Regions from separate parts of the Nocardioides dongkuii genome, predicted to be linked through region 1. Evidence: predicted binding sites of a transcription regulator. Region 1 holds the regulator's gene; the other holds the start of a gene.
What was found. The regulator HrcA, encoded in region 1, represses chaperone genes, less so after heat shock. The targets are predictions, from matches to a motif close to TTGGCACTCGNNNNNNNCGAGTGCCAA.

Region 1 (10,582 bases):
TCGAACGCCTGCTGGCGCGCTAGTCCGGGGCGCCCCAGCGCGGGGTCCGGGAGAGCAGCGCGGCGACCGCGGCGACGCCGGCGGTCGACGTACGCAGCACCTCGCCGCCGAGCCGCACCGACGCGGCGCCCGCGGCCACGAACGCCGCGACCTCCTCCTTGGTCAGGCCCCCCTCGGGACCGACGACGACCAGCACCGTCCCGGAGGCGGGCACGTCGAGCGACGCCAGCGGGAGGGTGGCGTCCTCGTGCAGCACCACGGCGAGCGACGCCGCCTCGACCAGCGCGACCACCTCGGCGGTGCTCGCCAGCGGCGCGACCTCCGGGAACCACGACCGGCGGGCCTGCTTCGCCGCCTCACGGGCCGTCGCCCGCCACCGGCCGAGGGCCTTCTCGGCCCGCTCGCCCTTCCAGACCGCGACGCTGCGGGACGCGGCCCACGGCACGACCTGGGCCGCGCCCACCTCGGTCAGCACCTCGACCGCGAGCTCGCCGCGGTCGCCCTTGGGCAGCGCCTGGACGACGGTGACCACCGGCTCCGGGGCGGGTACGACGTCCACCGACGTCGCGGTCACCGCGAAGACCCGCTTGCCGGTGGAGCTCACCTCGCCGACCACCGAGGTGCCGGCGCCGTCGGTGAGCACGACCGACTCCCCCACCCGCAGCCGGCGTACGGCGACCGCGTGGTGCGCCTCGTCGCCCTCGACCGTCACCGGGGCGCCGACCGAGACCCCCGCGAGCGACGGGACGAGGTGGACCGGCAGCGACATCGGTGGCTCAGTGCTGGTTGAACGCGTCGCGCAGCCGGCCGAAGACCGACTTCGAGCCCGGCTTCACCTGCCCGGTCGGGTCCTCCTCGCCACGGATCGCGGCCAGCTCGCGCAGCAGCTCCTCCTGGCGGGCGTCGAGCCGGGTCGGCGTCTCGACGGCGATCGTGACGATCAGGTCGCCGCGCCCACCGCGCAGGCCGGGTACGCCGCGGCCGCGCAGCACCTGCTGCGTGCCGGACTGGGTGCCGGGCCGCACCTCGAGCTCGAAGGAGGTCTCCACCCCCGAGTCGGCGCCCTGCTCGACGTCCGCCTCCAGGGTGGGCAGCGTGAACGTCGTGCCCAGCGCGGCGGCCGACATCGGCACGGTGACCGTGCAGTGCAGGTCGTTGCCCTGCCGGGTGAACGTCTCGTGGGGCGCGACGTGGATCTCGACGTACAGGTCGCCCGCCGGCCCGCCGCCGGGACCGACCTCGCCCTGCTCGGCGAGCTGCACGCGGGTGCCGTTGTCGACGCCGGCGGGGATCTTCACGGTCAGCGCGCGGCGCGACCGGACCCGGCCGTCGCCGGAGCACTCGCGGCACGGCTCCGGGATGATCGTGCCGAAGCCGCGGCAGGCCGCGCAGGGGCGCAGGGTGCGAATCTCGCCGAGGAACGAGCGCTGCACGTGGGCGACCTCGCCCTGGCCCCGGCAGGTCTCGCACGGCACGGCGTGCGTGCCCGGCGCCGCGCCCTCACCGTGGCAGGTGCTGCACTGGACGGCCGTGTCGACGTTGAGCTCGCGGGTGACGCCGAACGCCGCCTCCGCCAGCTCGATCTCGAGCCGGATCAGCGCGTCCTGGCCGCGGCGCGACCGGGACCGCGGGCCGCGGCCGCCGGGACCGCCCGCGCCGCCCGGGCCCTGGCCGCCGAAGAACGCGTCCATGATGTCGGTGAACGAGAACCCGGGGCCCTGGCCGAACCCGCCGGCCCCGCCGAACGGGTCGCCGCCGCGGTCGTACGCCGCCCGCTTCTGCGGGTCGGAGAGCACCTCGTAGGCCCGGGTGACCTCCTTGAACCGCTCCTGGGTCTCGGGGTCGGGGTTCACGTCGGGGTGCAGCTGACGGGCGAGACGCCGGTAGGCCTTCTTGATGGCGTCGGCGTCCGCGTCGCGGGCGACACCGAGAAGCTCGTACGGGTCCTGGCTCACGTGGGGTTCCTTCTGTGGTCCTGAGTCTGTGGTGCTGAGTCTGTGGGTCGGGGCGGGACGCTGGCGGGGCTCAGCCCTCGTCGAGGATCCGGGAGACGTAGCGGGCGACCGCGCGCACCGCCGCCATCGTGCCGGGGTAGTCCATGCGGGTGGGGCCCACGATGCCCAGGGTGGCCAGCGCCTGGTCGCGCGGGCCGTACCCGGTGGCGACCACGCTGGTCGAGGCGAACTGCTCGTAGGGCCCCTCGGCGCCGATCCGCACCGTGACCGCTCCGCCGGTGCTGGCCTCACCGAGCAGCTTGAGCAGCACCACGTGCTCCTCGAGCGCCTCGAGCAGCGGCCGGACCGCGGAGTCGAACGAGTCGCCGTACCGCGCGAGGTTGGCGGCCCCGCCGACGGCGATCCGCTCGTCGGAGCGGTGGTCGACCATCGCCTCCACCAGCGTGTCCACGACCGCGGCGGTGACGCCACCGTCGTCCCTGCCGTCCTGGGGGCCGTCGCCGGCGGCGTCGCCGGCCGTCGGCTCGGGCACCATGGCGCGCAGCGCGGTGGCGGCGTCGGCGATCACCTGACCGGTGGCGGCGCGGTTGACCCGGGCGCGCAGCCCGGCGAGGTCGTCGTCGGTCAGGTCGCGACCGAGCTCGACGACCCGCTGCTCGACCCGTCCGGTGCTGAGGATCAGCACCGCGAGCAGCCGGGCGGGGGCCAGGGGCACGAGCTCGACGTGGCGGACCGTGGAGCGGGAGAGCGTGGGGTACTGCACGACCGCCACCTGGCGGGTCAGCTGGGAGAGCACCCGCACCGAGCGCTGGACCACGTCGTCGAGGTCGACGGCGCCGTCGAGGAACGTCGAGATCGCGCGCCGCTCGGCGGTGCTCATCGGCTTGACGGTGCTGAGCCGGTCCACGAAGAGCCGGTAGCCCTTGTCGGTGGGGACCCGGCCCGCGCTGGTGTGCGGCTGGGTGATGTAGCCCTCGTCCTCGAGCGCGGCCATGTCGTTGCGGACGGTGGCCGGGGAGACCCCGAGCCGGTGGCGCTCGACCAGCGCGCGGGAGCCCACCGGCTCCTCGGTCGCGACGTAGTCCTCGACGATGGCCCGCAGGACCGCGAGCCGACGTTCCTCCTGCATCCCGCCTCCTCGTCGCCGGTGCGAGCGGCCTTTTGGCACTCGCGCGTCTGGAGTGCCAATGCTACAAGGCGGGACCGGTGTACGCGGCGTGCCAGTGGACACACCTTCCCCTCGGGACGGACAAAGGTTAGGCTTGCCTTGCTGAACGCGACCTGGAGGCGTGCATGACGGTGGACCGCACCAATCGACCCCTGCTCGACCCGGCGGAGCACGTCGCCCTCGCCCGCAGCATCCTGTCCTGCCCGGCCTCGGTCGGCCTGGTCGTGGACGGGTGCCCGGACGCCGTCCTCGACGACACCGTCGGGATGCAGGACGCGGGCGGCACCCCGACGTTCTCGTGCCCGGCGGACAGCCCGCTGGCGGCAGCCGGCCAGGAGCGGCGCAACGTCCTGCTCACCCTGCGCAGCGGGCTCGGCGAGCCGGGCTCGCCCGAGCGGGACCACCGGCTCACGCTGGCCGGCCAGCTGCGCGCCCACGCGGCGGAGGCGTGCGCCTGCTGCGACGCGTCCCGGGTGCGGGTCACCCTCGAGGTGGACCTCACGCTGCTCGGGACCGAGACCGGCGAGGCCTCGGTGCGGGTCCCCTCCGACGCCCTCCGCTCCCCCGTGCACCACCTGAACCGCGGCTACCTCCAGCGCTCCGCCGAGCACGCCGGCACCAGCCATCAGGACGAGCTGCGGCACGCGGTCGCGACGGCCACCGGGACGCCGCTGCCCGACGTGCTGGGCGTGACCCTGCGCGACCTGACGACCACCGGCGTGCACGTGCACTGGGTCGACGTGGACGGCGGGCACGTCGCCCGGGTCGAGTTCCCCCGCGCCGCGCGCACCCCCGCCGAGCTCGGCGAGCTGCTGCGCCGCGAGCTGCACTCCGGGCTCCGCTGACACCGGCGACAGGTCCTCCCGGCTAGCCTGCCGGGATGCCGTTCACGGAGGTCGCCGACCGGGTCTGGGTCGCGCGCTACGCGTGGTTCGACGTCAACGTCAGCCTGGTCGGCGGTGCCGACGGCGTGCTGCTCGTCGACACGACCGCCTCCGCCGTCGCCGCCCGCGAGGTCGTGGAGGACGTACGCCGGCTCGGGGTCGGCCCGGTCCTGGGCATCGTGAACACCCACGAGCACTTCGACCACACCTTCGGCAACGGCACCCTGCGCACGGCGTACGGCGCGGTCCCGATCCACGCCCACGAGACCGCGGCGGAGCGGACCGTCGAGGCCGGCGAGCGCGCCAAGGCGCTGTACGACGCCGACCCGGAGGACCCCCGCGGCGACGAGGTGCGCGCGACCGAGGTGGTCCCGGCGGACCACACGTTCTCCTCCGCGGTCGCGCTCGACCTGGGCGACCGGCAGGTCGAGCTGGTGCACCCCGGGCGCGGGCACACCGGCGGCGACCTGGTCCTGCGCGTGCCGGACGCCGACGTCCTGCTCGCCGGCGACCTGGTCGAGGAGTCGATGCTCACCGACGGCGTCCCGGGCTTCGGGTCCGACTGCTACCCCTTGGAGTGGCCGTGGAGCCTCGACATCGTCCTCGGGCTGACCACGTCCGCGAGCGTGGTGGTCCCGGGCCACGGGGCGCCGGTCGACCGCGCCTTCGTGGAGGAGCAGCGCAACGCGATCGGCGTGGTCGCCGAGACGATCCGCGACCTGGCCGCCCGCGGGGTGCCGGCCGCCCAGGCGCTCGAGGCCACCGAGTGGCCCTACCCGCGCGAGCGGCTGGTGGACGCCGTACGCCGGGGGTACGAGCACCTGCCCCGCGGCCAGCGACGCCTGCCTCTCGTCTGAGCGGGTACCTGCTCGCCCATGACGAACCGCGACGAGAACACCACCGACGAGTCCGACGCGACCACGGGCGTCCCCGACGAGGCGCTGCCCGACGACCTGGTGCCCGCCGACGACAACCCGCTGGCCGAGGGACTCGAACCCGGCGAGTCCGTGGACGACCTGCTCACCGGCGGCAAGCAGGCCGACCAGGACGGCGAGCAGGACGCCGACCAGGACGCCGCTGAGACGTCGGACACGTCACAGCAGGACTGAGCGGCGCGCGTCCCCGGCGCCGTCGGCGCCGAGGCCTAGCGTGGCGGTCGTGGCAGACCGATACGGCTCCGACGTCCTCTCCACCGACTGGCGCGCCCCGAAGCGCGGCCGGGCCGTGGAGACCCCGGCGCAGATCGGCGCGGTCGTCGAGGAGGTCACCACCGACTGGTGCGGCGAGATCATCGCCGTCGACCGCGACCTGGACACCGTGACCCTCGAGGACCGCCGCGCGCGCCGCCGCACGTTCCCGCTCGGCCCCGGCTTCCTGCTGGAGGGTCGCCCGGTGATCCTCACCGCCCCGGTGCACCGCACGGCCCCGGCGAAGCCGACCCACACCGCGTCCGGGTCCGTCGCCGTCCCGAACGCCCCGGCCCGGGTCGCCCGCGCCAGCCGGATCTTCGTCGAGGGCCGGCACGACGCCGAGCTGGTCGAGAAGGTCTGGGGCGACGACCTGCGGGTGGAGGGCGTCGTGGTCGAGTACCTCGACGGCGTCGACGACCTCGCCGAGCACCTCCGCGACTTCCGCCCGGGCCCGCAGCGGCGGGTGGGCGTGCTCGTCGACCACCTGGTCGCCGGGTCCAAGGAGAGCCGGATCGCGCAGTCGGTGGCCCGGTCCCCGATCGGCAAGCACGTGCTGATCGTGGGTCACCCGTTCATCGACGTCTGGGCCGCCGTGAAGCCCGACCGGGTGGGGCTGGAGCGCTGGCCCGACATCCCGCGCACGATCGAGTGGAAGAAGGGCGTCTGCCAGCATCTCGGCTGGCCGCACCGCGACCAGGCCGACATCGCCCGTGCGTGGAAGCAGATCCTCGGCCGCGTCTCGTCCTACCACGACCTCGACCCCGCCCTCCTCGGTCGCGTCGAGGAGCTCATCGATTTCGTCGCGAGCTCGGACTGAGCCTGCGAAGGACGAGCGAGCCGTCTCGAAACCCAGTCGGGTCCCGAACTCAGCACGCACCTAGCTCCGCAGCATCAGGCCCTGCGAGTCCTTGCTGTCGGTGGCGAGGATGATGATCCCGTCGATGAACGGCCAGAGCCCGCCGACGCCGCAGGTGAAGATCGTGACCAGCAGCTGGGCCACGCCCATGCCGCTGTCGCCCAGGTAGAACCGGCCGATGCCGAGCGGCAGCAGGATCTGCAGCAGGCCGGCGACCAGCTTGGACTTCTCCGAGTACGGGATGCCCGTGGTCGGGTGCACGCCGTACGGCGCCCCGGGGACCGCACCCGGGGCACCCGGGAAACCGGGGTAGCCGGGGTAGCCGGCGGCGTACGGCTGGGTCGGGGGCTGGGTGTACGGCGGCTGCTGCCCGTAGGGCTGCGTCGGGTCGTCCTCGTGCGGTCCCTGCGTCATGGGGGCAGCCTAGGGGTTTCTCAGGGCAGCAGGTCGCGGACCACGGCGTCGGCCAGCAGCCGGCCGCGCTGGGTGAGCACCAGCCGGTCCCCCGCGGTCACGCCGAGGCCCTCGGCCACCACCCGCGGCACCGCGGCGCGGCCGGCGGCGTCGAGCACGTCGAGCGGCAGCCCGTCGCGCAGCCGCACCTCGAGCAGCACCCGCTCCACGCGCTGGTCCTCGGGGGCGAGCACCTCGCGGGCGTGCGCGGGGCTGACACCGGCGGCGAGCCGGTCGGCGTACGCCGCGGGGTGCTTGACGTTCCACCAGCGCACCCCGCCGACGTGGGAGTGCGCGCCGGGGCCGACGCCCCACCAGTCGGCGCCGGTCCAGTAGAGGACGTTGTGCCGGCACCTCGTGTCGGGGCCGGTGGACCAGTTCGAGACCTCGTACCACTCCAGCCCGGCCGCGCTGAGCCGCTCGTCGACGAGCAGGTACTTGTCGGCGAGGTCGTCCTCGTCGGGCATCGGGAGCACCCCGCGGCGCACCTGCCGGGCCAGGGCGGTGCCGTCCTCCACGATGAGGGAGTACGCCGAGACGTGGTCGGGCGCGCAGGCGAGCGCGGACTCCACGGTGGTCTCCCAGTCGGCGAGGCTCTCGCCGGGGGTGCCGTAGATCAGGTCCAGGCTGAGGCTGCCGCCCTCGGCCGGGTCGAACCCCGCGGCGCGGGCCCAGGCCACGACGTCCGGCACCCGCGCCGGGTCGTGGGTGCGGTCGAGGACCCGGAGCACGTGGTCGACCGAGGACTGCATGCCGAACGAGATCCGGTTGAAGCCGACCGCGCGGAGCTCCTCGAGGTCGCGGGCGGTGACGCTGTCGGGGTTCGCCTCGGTGGTGATCTCGGCGTCCGGGGCGAGGCCGAGCTCGGCGTTGATCGCCGCGACCACCGAGCCCAGGTCGGCCGGGCTGAGCAGCGTCGGCGTGCCGCCGCCGAAGAAGACGGTGGAGACGGGCAGGTCCCGGTCGCCCAGCACCCGCCGGATCCGGCGGACCTCGGCGATCGCGGCCTCGGCGTACGTCCCCCGCGAGGCGCCGGGCGCGCCGCCCACCGGCCCGAGCTCCTCTGCGGTGTAGGTGTTGAAGTCGCAGTAGCCGCACCGCACGACGCAGAACGGCACGTGCACGTAGAGGCCGAAGGGTCGCTCCCCGAGGCCGGTCAGCGCTGCGGGGGGCAGCGACCCGTCGGCCGGGACCGGGTCGCCGGGGGGAAGAGCGGACGGCACGCCTCCATGGTCTCAGGCGTGCGTACGACGCGGCGTGTGGGCCCACCGGGTCTCGACACGCTCCGTCGCGTCCTCGATCACTGGAAGTCACGCGAGCGGTGCCGGGCCCGCAGCGCCTGGCCGGCCTGCGGGTAGAGCTCCTCGAGCGCGCCGAGCCGGTCGGCGACCAGGTTGGTGGCGCCGTCCTCGCGCTCGAGCATCCCGCGGATCACCATGCCGGCCGACGACGCGGCGACCTGGCGGTACCGACGCCAGACCCCCGCGGCGCAGATGACGTTGAGCATGCCGGTCTCGTCCTCGAGGTTGAGGAACGTCGTGCCGCCGGCGGTGCCGGGCCGCTGCCGGTGGGTGACCATCCCGGCCACCGTCACCCGCCGACCCGCCTCGGCGGTGGCCAGGTCGGCGACCGACAGCACCCCGCCGGCGCGCAGCCGGTCGCGGAGGTGCACGAACGGGTGCGCCTCCGGGGTGATCCCGGTGGCCCACAGGTCGGCCATCGTGGTCTCGACCTCGTCCATCTCCGGGAGCTGCGGCGCCTCGCCGGTCACCCGCAGCCCCTCGAGCTGGTCGTCGCGCTCGGTCCAGCCGGCGTTCCACAGCGCCCGGCGCCGGCTCAGCCCGGCGCTCTCGAAGACCCCCGCGGTGGCGAGCGCCTCGAGCTGGCGGGGCTCCAGCCCGGCCCGCCGGGACAGGTCGACCTGGTCGTCGAAGGGCCGCTCCTCCCGGGCGGCGACGATCCGGGCGGCCACGTCCGCGCCGATGCCGCGCACGGAGTCCAGCCCCAGGCGGACGGCGTACGCCGTGTCGCGGCGGTGGACGGGCGTCGGGTCGGGGGTGCCCTCGACGAACTCGGTACGTCGGGGGTGGTCCTCGAGGCACGCGTCCAGACCGGTCGGGCCGGGCTCGGCACCGGGCAGCAGCTCGAGGTCGGCGACCGCCGCGGAGTGCGTCAGGTCGGGACGCAGCACCCGGACGTCGTGGCGGCGCGCGTCGCCGACCAGCGACTGCGCGGAGTAGAAGCCCATCGGCTGGGCGCGCAGCAGCGCGGCCAGGAACGCGCCCGGGTAGTGCAGCTTGAACCAGGAGCTGGCGTAGACGAGCTTGGCGAAGGAGAGCGAATGGCTCTCGGCGAAGCCGAAGTTCGCGAAGGAGAGGATCTTCAGGTAGATCGCCTCGGCGTCCTCGCCGTGGATGCCGCGGCGCCGCATGCCGGCGAAGAGCTTGTCCTTGATGCTCTCGATCCGCTCGACACCGCGCTTGGACCCCATCGCGCGGCGCAGCAGGTCGGCCTCGTCGGGCGTGCAGTCGCCGATGGTCTTGGCCATGTCCATCAGCTGCTCCTGGAAGAGCGGGACGCCGAGGGTGCGCTCGAGGACCGGCCGCAGCTCCTCGTGGGGGTAGGTCACCGGCTCGCGGCCGGTCGCCCGGCGGATGTAGGGGTGCACGGCCCCGCCCTGGATCGGCCCGGGACGGATCAGCGCGATCTCGATCGCCAGGTCGTAGAAGGTGCGCGGCCGCAGCCGCGGCAGGGTGCCGATCTGGGCCCGGCTCTCGACCTGGAAGACGCCCACCGAGTCCGCCCGGCACAGCATGTCGAAGACCGCGGGCTCCTCCTTGGGCACGGTGCTGAGCTCCCACGGCTCGCCGAGGTGGGTCTCGGAGATCCGCATCATGTGGTCGAGCGCGGAGAGCATCCCGAGGCCGAGCAGGTCGAACTTCACCAGCCCCATGAACTCGCAGGCGTCCTTGTCCCACTGCAGGACGGTGCGCTTGTCCATCCGCGCCCGCTCGATCGGGCAGACCTCGCCGATCGGCCGCTCGGTGAGCACCATCCCGCCGGAGTGGATGCCGAGGTGGCGCGGCGCCCCCAGCAGGGCGTTGGCCAGCGAGACCACCGGCTCGGGGGCGCTGTCGGGCCCGGGGTTCTCCGAGCGGACCTCGCTCCACGAGCTGATCTGCTTGGACCAGGCGTCCTGCTGGCCGGGCGCGTGCCCGAGCGCCTTGGCGGCGTCGCGGACCGCCATCTTGGGGCGGTAGCCGATCACGTTGGCGACCTGCGCGGCGTTGTGGCGGCCGTAGCGCTCGTAGACCCACTGGATCACCTCCTCGCGCCGGTCGGAGTCGAAGTCGACGTCGATGTCGGGCTCCTCGTCGCGGTGGGCGGAGATGAACCGCTCGAACGGCAGCCGGTAGAAGACCGGGTCGATGGCGGTGATGCCGAGGGCGTAGCAGACCGCCGAGCTGGCCGCCGAGCCGCGGCCCTGGCACAGGATCCGCTGCGAGCGGGCGAACTCGACGATGTCGTGGACGATGACGAAGTAGCCGGCGAAGTCCTTGCGGTCGATCACGGTCAGCTCGTGCTCGACCTTCGCCCGCGCCTCCGCCTCGAGCGGGCGGCCGGCGTACCGCTCGGCGAAGCCGCGCTCGGTCAGCTCGCGCAGCCAGCTCATCGGGGTGTGCCCCTCGGGGATGCCCTTCTTGGGCAGCCGCGGGGACGCCTTCTGCAGGTCGAAGGCGACCTCGTCGGCGAGCACCACGCTGCGCGCGACCGCGCCGGGGTGCCGGGCGAAGCGGCGCGCCATCTCCTCGCCCGACCGCAGCGACGCGGCGCCCGAGGGACGCAGCCAGCCGTCCATCTCGGCCAGGCTGCGCCGCGCCCGCACCGCCGCCATCGCGGCGGCCAGGCGGTGCCCCTCGGGGCGCGCGTGGTGGACGTTGTTGGTGGCCACCACCGGCAGCCCGCGGTCGGCGGCCACCGCGGCGAGCAGGTCGTTGTCGGCGGAGTCGCGCGGCAGGCCGTGGTCGGTCAGCTCCACCACGACGTTGCCGGCCCCGAACCGGGCGGCGAGCAGG
Region 2 (10,582 bases), 880 kb from region 1:
GGAACGCGGCCGGCTGGGCGAGGATCCGGCGGGCCGCCCGGACGTAGCGGACCGGCTGGTCGCCGAGCGCCGCCTCCGTGCACGGCACCGAGACGACGTGGACGCCGCCCGAGGCCTCGACCAGCCGCGCGATCTCGCCGGGCCCCCAGTCCGAGGGCGTCCGCACCACGAGCTCGTCGGTGACCGTCCCGGGCCCGTCCTCGGCGCCGGGGAAGACCTGGAGACCCAGGATGTTCACCCCCGCCTCCCCGCAGTGCTGCGCGAGGGCGGCGAGCGCGCCGGGGCGGTCGGGCAGGGTCGTGCGCACTCTCCACAGCATCCGCCGAGCGTGCCCCGCCGACGTTGCGGGACCACGTCAGCGCTGTTGCGTGCGTGCAACGAACGGGACCGGTGGGGTGTCTGAGACAGTGTCGCCATGCAGCGGCTCGGCGACCTCCTGCTCCGCATCGGTCGCGGGCTCACGGACCGGGTCGACTCCCGGTACACCGTCGTCCTCGCCGCCGCGGCGGCGTTCCTGCTCCGGATGCCCGGGCTGACCCGTCCGGTGCGCGCCGACGAGGCGGGGTTCCTGCTGGTCGGGCGCTCCTGGGACCCGATGCCGGACAGCGTCTTCGGCCACTACTTCGTCGACCGGCCGCCGCTGCTGATCGCGATCTTCGAGGCGTCCGACGCGATCGGCGGACCGCACTTCATCCGGGTGCTGGGGGCGATCGCGTGCGCGGCGCTGGTGCTCGCCGCCGCGTGGGCCGCGCGGCTGGTCGCCGGCGTCCGCGCCGCCCGCTGGACGGCGGTCTGCGTCGCCGCGATCACCACCAACGCCGTGATCGACGCGGTCGCGGTGAAGGGCGAGCTGCTCGGGCTGCCGTTCGTGATGGCCGGCTGCGCGCTCGCCATCCTCGCGCTGCGGCGGCGCTCGGTGCCGCTCGCCCTGCTCGCCGGCCTGCTCGCCGGCACCGCGCCGCACATCAAGCAGAACCTCCTCGGCGGCCTGGTCTTCGCCGGCACCCTGCTGCTCGTCTCCGCGGCCACCCGCCAGCTGCCCGTTCGCGACCTGCTCCGGCTGTCCGCGGCCGGGCTGGCGGGCGCCGCGATCCCGCTGGCGGTGACGATCGGCTGGGCGCTCGCGGCCGGCGTACGCCTCGAGACGCTGTGGTACGCCGTCGCCGGCTTCCGCTCCGACGCGTCCGCGGTGATCGCGATGGCCAGCCCCAGCGCGCCCGTCTGGCGGCTCGGGGTGCTGCTGACCGCCGCCGTGGTCGCCGGGATGCTGGTGGTGCTCGGCGGGTTCGTCGTGCACATCCGCGACGAGTGGGCCCACGACCGCGCCATCACCGCCGCCACCGGCGCGCTCCTCGCCTTCGACGCGACCGCGCTGCTCATCGGCGGCAGCTTCTGGCGCGACTACCTCTTCCCGCTGCTGCCGGCGACCGCGCTCGCCGCCGCCCTGCTGGTCCGGCACGGCGACCGGCGCGGGCGCACGATGCGCGGGGTGATCGTCGGCGCCGCCCTGTCCTCGGTCGCGTGCCTGGTCGGCTGGACGGCGTACAACGCCTTGGGGATGCAGGAGTTCCACGAGCACGACACCGGCGCGGCGATCGCGGAGGTCGCCGAGCCCGACGACACGCTGGTCGTCTTCGGCGGCCGCGCCGACCTGGTGCTCGCGAGCGGCCTGCGGTCGCCGTACCAGCACCTGTGGAGCCTCCCGATGCGCACCCTCGACCCTGACCTCGAGGAGCTCACCGCGCTGGTCGAGGGCCCGGACGCGCCCACCTGGCTGGTCGAGTGGGTCGACTTCGACCTCTGGGACGAGGACGCCGGCCGCCGGTTCGCCGACGTCGTCGAGGAGCGGTACGTCGAGCACGGGACCGGCTGCGACGACCGGCCGGTGTACCTGCTCCGCGGGGTCGACCGGGCGCCGGTGCGCCCCGACTGCTCCTGACCGAGGCGGGAAATCCCGTGCCGGCGTGCAACCGATCGGCCGCCCACCCCGTTCCGAAGGGCATGGGACGACACGAGGGGCACGCATGAGGCGCCGGGACGCCGCGGACGACGCGGCGTTCACCGAGTTCGCCGCCGGCGCCCGGCGACGGCTGCGCAGCACGGCGTACCTGCTGTGCGGGGACTGGGACCGGGCCTCCGACCACGTCCAGGAGGGGCTGGTCCGGGTGTACGTCGCCTGGCCGCGGCTGGTGAAGCAGGGCGGCGAGCTCGGCTACGCCCGCAAGGCGGTGGTCTCGGCGTTCCTCGACGCGAGCCGGCGCCGGTCGAGCCGGGAGGTGCCGGTCGAGCCGGACCCGTCCCGGGCCTCGACCGAGGACGTCGCGTCCGCGGTCGCCGACCGGGCCGCGCTGATGGCGGCGCTCGCCCGGCTGCCGGAGCGGCAGCGGGCCTGCGTCGTGCTGCGCTACTTCGAGGAGCTCGACGTCCGCGAGACCGCGCTGGCCCTCGGGTGCAGCGAGGGCACCGTCAAGAGCCAGACCTCCCGGGGCCTGGGCTCGCTGCGGTCCATGTTCGAGAGCGCGTCACGCGACGAGCTCACCGTCAACAGTGCAGGGAGCCCGTCATGGTGAACGACCTCGAGCAGCTGATGCGGGAGAACGTCGCGTCCCCGCCCCCCGACCACCTCGACCTCGACGCCGTGGTCCGCACCGGGCGGGGCCGGGTACGCCGCCGCCGCGTCGCCGTCGCCGGGGGCACCGCTGCGGTCGTCGCCGGCGTGCTGGTGACCGGCTCGCTGCTGACCGACGTCGGCGGCGGGTCCGGGCCGGACGCCGCCGACCGCGAGCTGGAACCCGTGGGCCGGGTCCTGACGCTGGCAGATGCCCGGGCCGGGGTGCCCGGCGAGGACTTCCGGGTGCTCACGTCGCTGACGAACGAGAACCTCGACCGCGCCAACGGCCGCTACCTCTCGGGCGTCACCGACGACGGGCTGGTGCTGGTGACCGACGGCCCGCACACGGTCCGCAACCACACCCGGGTCGGGCTGCTCGACCCGGCCGAGGACGAGCCCCGCTGGCTCCCCGGTGGGCCGCAGCAGATCGACGGCCCGATCTCCCTCGGCACCGACCGGCTGGTCTTCCGCGGGCTGCGGCAGGGGGCCAAGGACGTCTCCGCGCGCGTCTTCGACCGGACGACCGAGACGTGGTCCACGATCGAGTGGCCCTCGCTCCCCCGCGCGGAGGTCCAGAGCGTCGAGGCCGGCGGCGACCGGCTCTACGTCTCCCTCGACACCGGGGGCGAGATCCGGAAGTTCGACCTGTGGTCGGTCTCGCTCACCGACCCCGGCGACGTCCGAGACGAGCAGACCGTCGTCGGCGACTTCGACGTCACCGGTGACCAGCTCACCTTCACCGCCACCCACAACGAGCCCAACGACCGCGTCCACGTGCGCGACCTCGCCACCGGCGAGGAGCGGGACTTCGACCCGCTGTCCGGGGACCGCTGCAACCAGCTCGGCCTGCAGCGCGTCGATGACCTCCTGGTCCTCAGCCAGTACTGCGGCACGCGCGACGGCGTCCGTGACGACCGCGTGCAGGTCGTCGGCACCGACGGCGAGCAGGTGGTCACCGTCCGCGGCGACGGCGTCGAGGCCGGCTGGGCGGGCGGCCCGGCGGTGCTCGTGACCGGCTTCAGCCGCGAGGACGGCGGCACCTACGCGTTCCGGCCCGAGACCGGCGACCTCGTCCAGCTCAGCGAGAGCTGGTCGAAGTTCGGCCTCGGCGGACCGGTCCCGCACGGCTCCGACCTGGCGATGTGGCACACCCCGGTCAACCGCGGCCACGGCGCGACGCAGTGGCTGGCCGAGCTGGGCTGAGCCCGGATCCCCCGCGAAACGCCGACGGCGCCGGCCCCCGAGGGGACCGGCGCCGTCGTACGTCGTGCGGGTGGTGCGTGAGGCTCAGAGCGTGGAGCTCAGTGGCCGTGCCCGTGGCCGTGGCCCTGGCCGGCCCCGGCGGACTCGTCCTCGTCCTCGGGCTTCTCCACGATCAGCGTCTCGGTCGTCAGCAGCATGGCCGCGATCGAGGTGGCGTTGACCAGCGCGGAGCGGGTGACCTTGACCGGGTCCAGGACGCCCTGGGCGACCAGGTCGCCGTACTCCTCGGTGGCGGCGTTGTAGCCGTTGCCGACGCCGAGCTCGCGGACCTTGGTGATGACGACGTAGCCGTTCACGCCGCCGTTCTCGGCGATCCAGCGCAGCGGCTCGTCGACGGACTTGCGCACGATCCGCACGCCCGCCGCCTCGTCGCCGGTGAGGCCGAGGTTGTCGTCGAGCACGGAGGCCGCGTGGATGAGGGCGGAGCCGCCGCCGGCGACGATGCCCTCCTCGATCGCGGCGCGCGTCGCGGAGACGGCGTCCTCGATGCGGTGCTTCTTCTCCTTCAGCTCCACCTCGGTGTGGGCGCCGACCTTGATGACGCACACGCCGCCGGCCAGCTTCGCGAGGCGCTCCTGGAGCTTCTCGCGGTCCCAGTCGGAGTCGGTGGACTCGATCTCGGCCTTGATCTGGTTGACGCGCCCCTCGACCTCGGCGGTGTCACCGGCGCCGTCGACGATCGTGGTGTTGTCCTTGGTGATGACGACACGGCGCGCCTGGCCGAGGACCTCGAGGCCGACCTGGTCGAGCTTGAGGCCGACCTCGGGGGCGATGACCTGACCACCGGTCAGGGTCGCGATGTCCTGCATCATCGCCTTGCGGCGGTCGCCGAAGGCCGGGGCCTTCACCGCGACGGCGTTGAAGGTGCCGCGGATCTTGTTGACGACCAGGGTCGAGAGCGCCTCGCCGTCGACGTCCTCGGCGAGGATGAACAGCGGCTTGCCGGCCTGGATGACCTTCTCCAGCAGCGGGAGCAGGTCGGCGATCGCCGAGATCTTCCCCTGGTGCAGCAGGATGTAGGGGTCGTCGAGGACGGCCTCCATCCGCTCCGGGTCGGTCACGAAGTACGCCGAGATGTAGCCCTTGTCGAACTGCATGCCCTCGGTGAAGTCGAGCTCGGTGCCCATGGTGTTGGACTCCTCGACGGTGATGACACCGTCCTTGCCGACCTTGTCGAAGGCCTGCGCGAGCAGGTCGCCGATGTGCGCGTCGCGGCTGGAGATGGTGGCCACCGAGGCCATGTCCTCCTTGGAGTCCACCTCCCGGGCGGCGGCGCGGAGCGCCTCGCCGACGGCCTCGGCCGCGGCGTCCATGCCTCGCTTGAGGCCCATCGGGTTGGCGCCGGCGGTGACCGCGCGGAGGCCCTCGTGGACCATCGCCTGCGCGAGCACGGTGGCCGTGGTGGTGCCGTCACCCGCGACGTCGTTGGTCTTGGTGGCGACCTCCTTGGTCAGCTGGGCGCCGAGGTTCTCGAACGGGTCGTCCAGCTCGATCTCACGCGCGACGGTGACACCGTCGTTGGTGATGGTCGGGGCGCCCCACTTCTTGTCCAGGACGACGTAGCGGCCCTTGGGGCCGAGCGTCACCTTGACGGCGTTGGCGAGGGCATCGACGCCGCGCTCGAGGGCGCGTCGGGCGTTCTCGTCGAACTCCAGGATCTTGGGCATTGCTCTCCTTGAAACGAACCTAGAAAACGAGTAGTCCGGCACGCTCCGGTCGTCGGCACGTGAGTGCGAGGACCGAAACGTGCCGGACTAGCTCAGAAGAATCAGGAAACGACGGCGAGGACGTCGCGCGCCGAGAGGATGAGGTACTCCTCGCCGGCGTACTTGACCTCGGTGCCGCCGTACTTGCTGTAGATGACCTTGTCGCCCACGGCGACGTCGAGCGGGACCCGGTTGCCGTTGTCGTCGATGCGGCCGGGGCCGATCGAGATGACCTCGCCCTCCTGGGGCTTCTCCTTGGCGGTGTCCGGGATGACCAGGCCGGAGGCCGTGGTCTGCTCTGCCTCGAGCGTCTTCACGACGATGCGGTCCTCGAGGGGCTTGATGTTGACCGACACGATGTCGACCTCCACTTTCGAACTTCGGATGGCGGGTGTTTCACGTCTGGGTGCCTGCGTCCCGGGGCGCCGTCGCGGGGGTCGTACCGGGGTGCGGGCGTTGGCAGACTCACGAGGAGAGTGCCAGTACTGAAACTAGCACTCCCCTGCGCTGAGTGCCAGCGCCCCCCGCGCGCGAGCGACCTGCGAGGATCGGGCGGTGGACCTCGACGCCTTCCGGTGGCTGCTGACCGACGACGGGCAGCGGCTGCTCGCCCGCGCCGAGGAGGTGGCCGACGACGACCCGCTGCGCGCCCAGGCCGCACTGCGGCGCGACGCCTCCGCGGAGCAGGTGGCCGCCGCGCTCACCCAGGCCACCCTGCGGGTGCGGGCGGCCGCGAAGTTCGGCGACCTCGCCGCCCGGCTGTACTTCACGCCCGACGGCCTCGAACAGGCCACCCGGCTGTCGGTGGCGACCCACCGCGCGGCCCGGCTCGAGGCCTTCCGGACCGGCAGCCTGATCGACCTCGGCTGCGGCATCGGGGGCGACCTGATGGCGTCCGCCCGGGCCGGGATCACCTGCGCCGGCGTCGACCTCGACCCCGTGCGGGTCGAGGTGGCCCGCGCCAACCTGGCCGCGCTCGACCTGCCCGGTGCGGTGCAGGTCGCCGACGCCACCACGATCGACCCCTCCCCCTTCGACGTCGCGTACGCCGACCCCGCGCGGCGTACCGGCCGGGGACGGACCTTCGACGCCGCCGACTGGACGCCGCCCTGGCCGTTCGTCGAGAAGCTCCTGCGGCACGACGCCTGCGTGAAGGTCGCGCCGGGGATCCCGCACTCGCTGGTGCCCCCGGGCGTCGAGGCGGAGTGGGTCAGCGACCACGGCGAGGTCAAGGAGGCCGCGCTCTGGTCCGGGAGCCTGGCCACCACCGCCCGGCGCGCCACGGTGATCGGCGACGGCGGGCTGGCGACGATGACCGACGAGGACGACCCGGGCGCGGACGCCGTCGGGGTGCTCCCGGTCGGCCGGTACCTCTACGAGCCGGACGGGGCGGTGATCCGCGCCGGGCTGGTGACCGCGGTCGCGGCCGGCGTGCGCGGCGGCCTGGTCGACGAGCACATCGCCTACGTGACCTCGGCCGAGGCGGTCACGACGCCGTTCGCCCGCGGCTACGAGGTGCTCGAGGAGCTCCCCTACCGCGACAAGCCGCTGCGCGCGGCGCTCCGCGAGCGCGGCATCGGCCGGCTGACGATCAAGAAGCGTGGGGTCGACGTGGTGCCCGAGCAGCTGCGCAAGCGGCTCGACCTGCACGGCGACGACGAGGCCACCCTCGTGATGACCCGCGTCGCCGGGAGCGGTACGGCGCTGCTCGTCCGCCCGCTCTGAGCGACGCCCGCGCCGGCGCCCCCGTCCCGGGAACGCCGAATCTCCCGGAACCCTGTGCGGGTTCCGGGAGATGACGGGGCGGACGGTTGCTCAGACGGTCTGGGCGACCTTGCCGCCGGTGCCGACACCCTCGGACCGGGCGACGCGGCGAGCGTGCCGGATCCCGAGGCCGGCCAGGACGAGCAGGACGGCGGCACCGGCGAAGGAGCCGATGGCAGCGATGCCGGCGATGGTGCCCATGGTCGCGAAGGCGTAGCCGTAGAGGAGCAGGCCGCGCAGGGTGTTGCCCTGGAAGAGCGACTCGCGCAGATCCATCCAGGCCGCTGCCTCGTCGATCTGCTCCTGGGTGGCGTCCGGGTTCTCGGCCAGGGCCGCCGACAGCTCGCGGCCCTTGCCACTGGCCTCCTGGTAGGTGACCGGCTCACCGGCGAGCTCCTCGCCGCTGGCGTTCATGTGGGCGAGGATGAAGTGGTCGGCGTAGGCCTGAGCCTCGGGGCCGGTGTCCAGCGGGCTGCCGGCGAACTCCTCGATCGCCTCGCGGTCAGCCTCGGGAAGCGACTCGAGCGCCGGACCCTCGGGCATGATGATGTCCTGGTCCGAGAGCTGCTGGTCCACCTGGTCCGCGATGAAGGTGTTGGCCCACAACAGCAGTCCGCCGGCGATGAGCAGGACGACGGCCAGGGCAAGCCCTGTCCACGAGATCAACTTGTCGAGTGCTGCGCGCATGACGTTCCTTCGGTGACCGGCGGGGACCTGGTGCCCGTTCCGCCTTGATGTCACCAACCTTCGCCCATCCGCCGGCGCTCGATCAGAGGCGAAGGTGCTCGACCCTCCGGGTCTGAAGTCCCGTCTCCGGGCGGGACCTCCCCGCCGACGTCCCGCCCGGAGGGATGCGCTATGCGAGTGCGGCCTTCTCGGCGCCGATCGTGGTGTCGTCGCCGTGACCGGTGTGCACCACGGTCTCGTCGGGCAGCGCGAAGAGCTTCTCGCGGATCGACGCCTCGATCGTGGGCCGATCGCTGAAGCTGCGACCGGTCGCGCCGGGCCCGCCCTGGAAGAGCGTGTCGCCGGTGAAGACGCAGCCGAGCGACGGGGCGTAGAAGCAGACCGCGCCCGGGGCGTGCCCCGGGGTGTGCAGCGCCCGCAGCAGGGTGCCGCCGACGACGATCTCGAAGCCCTCGCCGAGGTCGACGTCCCAGAGGACCCCGTCCTCGTCCTGGGGGTGGGTGAGCTCCCACAGCGGCCGGTCGTCGGGGTGCAGCATGATCGGCGCGACCACCCGCTCCCGCAGGGCCGGCGCCATCCGGCTGTGGTCGTCGTGGGCGTGGGTGAGCAGGATCGCGCGCACCGCACGGTCGCCGACGACCGCCATGATCGCGTCGACGTCGTGGGGCGCGTCGATGACCACGCACTCCGCGTCGTCGCCGACCACCCAGATGTTGTTGTCGACCTCGTGGGTCTCGCCGTCGAGCGAGAAGGTGCCGCTGACCACCGCGTGGTCGACGCGGGCGCTCACAGGATCACGACCGAGCGGAGGACGTCGCCGTGGTGCATCTTGTCGAACGCCGCCTCGACGTCGTCGATGCCGATCTCCTCGGTGACGAACGCGTCGAGGTCGAGCCGGCCCTGCTGGTAGAGGTCGACCAGCATCGGGAAGTCGCGCGAGGGCAGGCAGTCGCCGTACCAGCTCGACTTGAGCGCACCGCCGCGGCCGAAGACGTCGATCAGCGGCAGGTCGGGCACCTTCATGTCGGGGGTGGGCACGCCGACCAGGACGACGGTGCCGGCGAGGTCGCGGGCGTAGAACGCCTGCTTCCAGGTCTCCGGCCGGCCGACCGCCTCGATGACGACGTCGGCGCCGTCCGCGCCGTCGTAGGTCTCCGCGCAGATCCGCTTGATCTCCTCCACCGGGTCGACCTGCGAGGAGTCGACGGTGTGGGTGGCGCCCATCTCCTGGGCCTTGGCGAGCTTCTTGGGGTCGATGTCGACGGCGATGATCGGGCTCGCGCCGGCCAGCGCGGAGCCGGCGACCGCCGCCACGCCCACGCCGCCGCAGCCGATGACCGCGACCGAGCGGCCGCGGGTGACCGCGCCGGTGTTGATCGCCGCGCCGATGCCGGCCATCACGCCGCAGCCGAGCAGGCCGACCGCGGCCGCGCGGGCCGAGGGGTCGACCTTGGTGCACTGGCCGGCCGCGACGAGCGTCTTCTCGGCGAACGCGCCGATGCCGAGCGCCGGGGACAGCTCGGTGCCGTCCTCGAGGGTCATCCGCTGCGTCGCGTTGTGGGTGTTGAAGCAGTACTGGAGGTCGCCGCGCTTGCAGGCGCGGCACTCGCCGCACACCGCGCGCCAGTTGAGGACGACGAAGTCGCCCGGCGCCACGTCGGTCACGTCGGGCCCGACGGCCTCCACGACGCCCGCGGCCTCGTGGCCGAGCAGGAACGGGAACTCGTCGTTGATGCCGCCCTCGCGGTAGTGCAGGTCGGTGTGGCAGACGCCGCAGGCCTGGACCTGCACCACCGCCTCGCCCGGACCCGGGTCGGGGACGTTGATCGTCACCACCTCGACGGGAGCGCCCTTCGCCCGTGCGACCACGGCCTTCACCTGCTGCATGTGCGTCCTCCTCCGACGTCGGACCGCCACCCGGTCCGACCAGGACCACCGTAGAGGGAGGCACCCACCGCGCGGTTGCAACCCTTCTGCCCGCGTTCGCGTCTTGCCCTCGACACGGACGGGAGTGAGCAGATGCAGCTCATCGAGAGGACCGGCGCCGAGACTGGGGCCATGGGCAGGTCCGCGGCACGCGACGCCGAGTTCACGGCGTACCTCGCCGCCCGACAGCCGGCGCTGCTGCGCACGGCGTACCTGCTCACCGGGGACCGGCACCAGGCCGAGGACGTCCTGCAGACGTCGCTGGCCAAGCTGTACCTGGCCTGGGACAAGGTGCGCGACCGCGGCGCCGTGGACGCCTACGTCCGCCGGATCATGGTCAACGAGAACAACTCGGTGTGGCGCCGCGGCTGGAAGCGCCGCGAGCACGCCACCGAGGTGCTGCCGGAGGGCAGCCCCCACCACGACGCGTACGACGAGGGCCTCGGCGACGCGCTGTGGCAGGTCGTGCAGACGCTGCCCCGCAGGGCCCGGGCGGTGGTCGTGCTGCGCTACTACGAGCAGCTCACCGAGGCCGAGACCGCCGAGGTGCTCGGGATCAGCGTCGGCACCGTGAAGTCCCAGTCCAGCCGGGCGCTCGCGCTCCTGCGCGAGCGCACCCCGGCCG

Region 2: groES (co-chaperone GroES) is a predicted target of HrcA. The motif match lies at 6,072-6,098, and genes of this name have one in related genera.

Annotation. Positions count from the first base shown of each region.
Region 1 is NZ_CP059903.1:2,607,856-2,618,437, forward strand. It holds gene H4O22_RS12570 (winged helix DNA-binding domain-containing protein) at 1-23, shown strand, start outside; gene H4O22_RS12575 (16S rRNA (uracil(1498)-N(3))-methyltransferase) at 20-769, opposite strand; gene dnaJ (molecular chaperone DnaJ) at 777-1,955, opposite strand; gene hrcA (heat-inducible transcriptional repressor HrcA) at 2,026-3,084, opposite strand; gene H4O22_RS12590 (hypothetical protein) at 3,249-3,968, shown strand; gene H4O22_RS12595 (MBL fold metallo-hydrolase) at 4,004-4,864, shown strand; gene H4O22_RS12600 (hypothetical protein) at 4,883-5,116, shown strand; gene H4O22_RS12605 (DUF3097 domain-containing protein) at 5,166-6,014, shown strand; gene H4O22_RS12610 (TM2 domain-containing protein) at 6,075-6,467, opposite strand; gene hemW (radical SAM family heme chaperone HemW) at 6,488-7,729, opposite strand; gene H4O22_RS12620 (error-prone DNA polymerase) at 7,807-10,582, opposite strand, start outside.
Region 2 is NZ_CP059903.1:3,487,320-3,497,901, forward strand. It holds gene H4O22_RS16795 (GNAT family N-acetyltransferase) at 1-319, opposite strand, end outside; gene H4O22_RS16800 (hypothetical protein) at 416-1,939, shown strand; gene H4O22_RS16805 (SigE family RNA polymerase sigma factor) at 2,025-2,570, shown strand; gene H4O22_RS16810 (hypothetical protein) at 2,564-3,814, shown strand; gene groL (chaperonin GroEL) at 3,913-5,541, opposite strand; gene groES (co-chaperone GroES) at 5,643-5,936, opposite strand; gene H4O22_RS16825 (THUMP-like domain-containing protein) at 6,136-7,305, shown strand; gene H4O22_RS16830 (hypothetical protein) at 7,396-8,031, opposite strand; gene H4O22_RS16835 (MBL fold metallo-hydrolase) at 8,201-8,821, opposite strand; gene H4O22_RS16840 (S-(hydroxymethyl)mycothiol dehydrogenase) at 8,818-9,918, opposite strand; gene H4O22_RS16845 (SigE family RNA polymerase sigma factor) at 10,090-10,582, shown strand, end outside.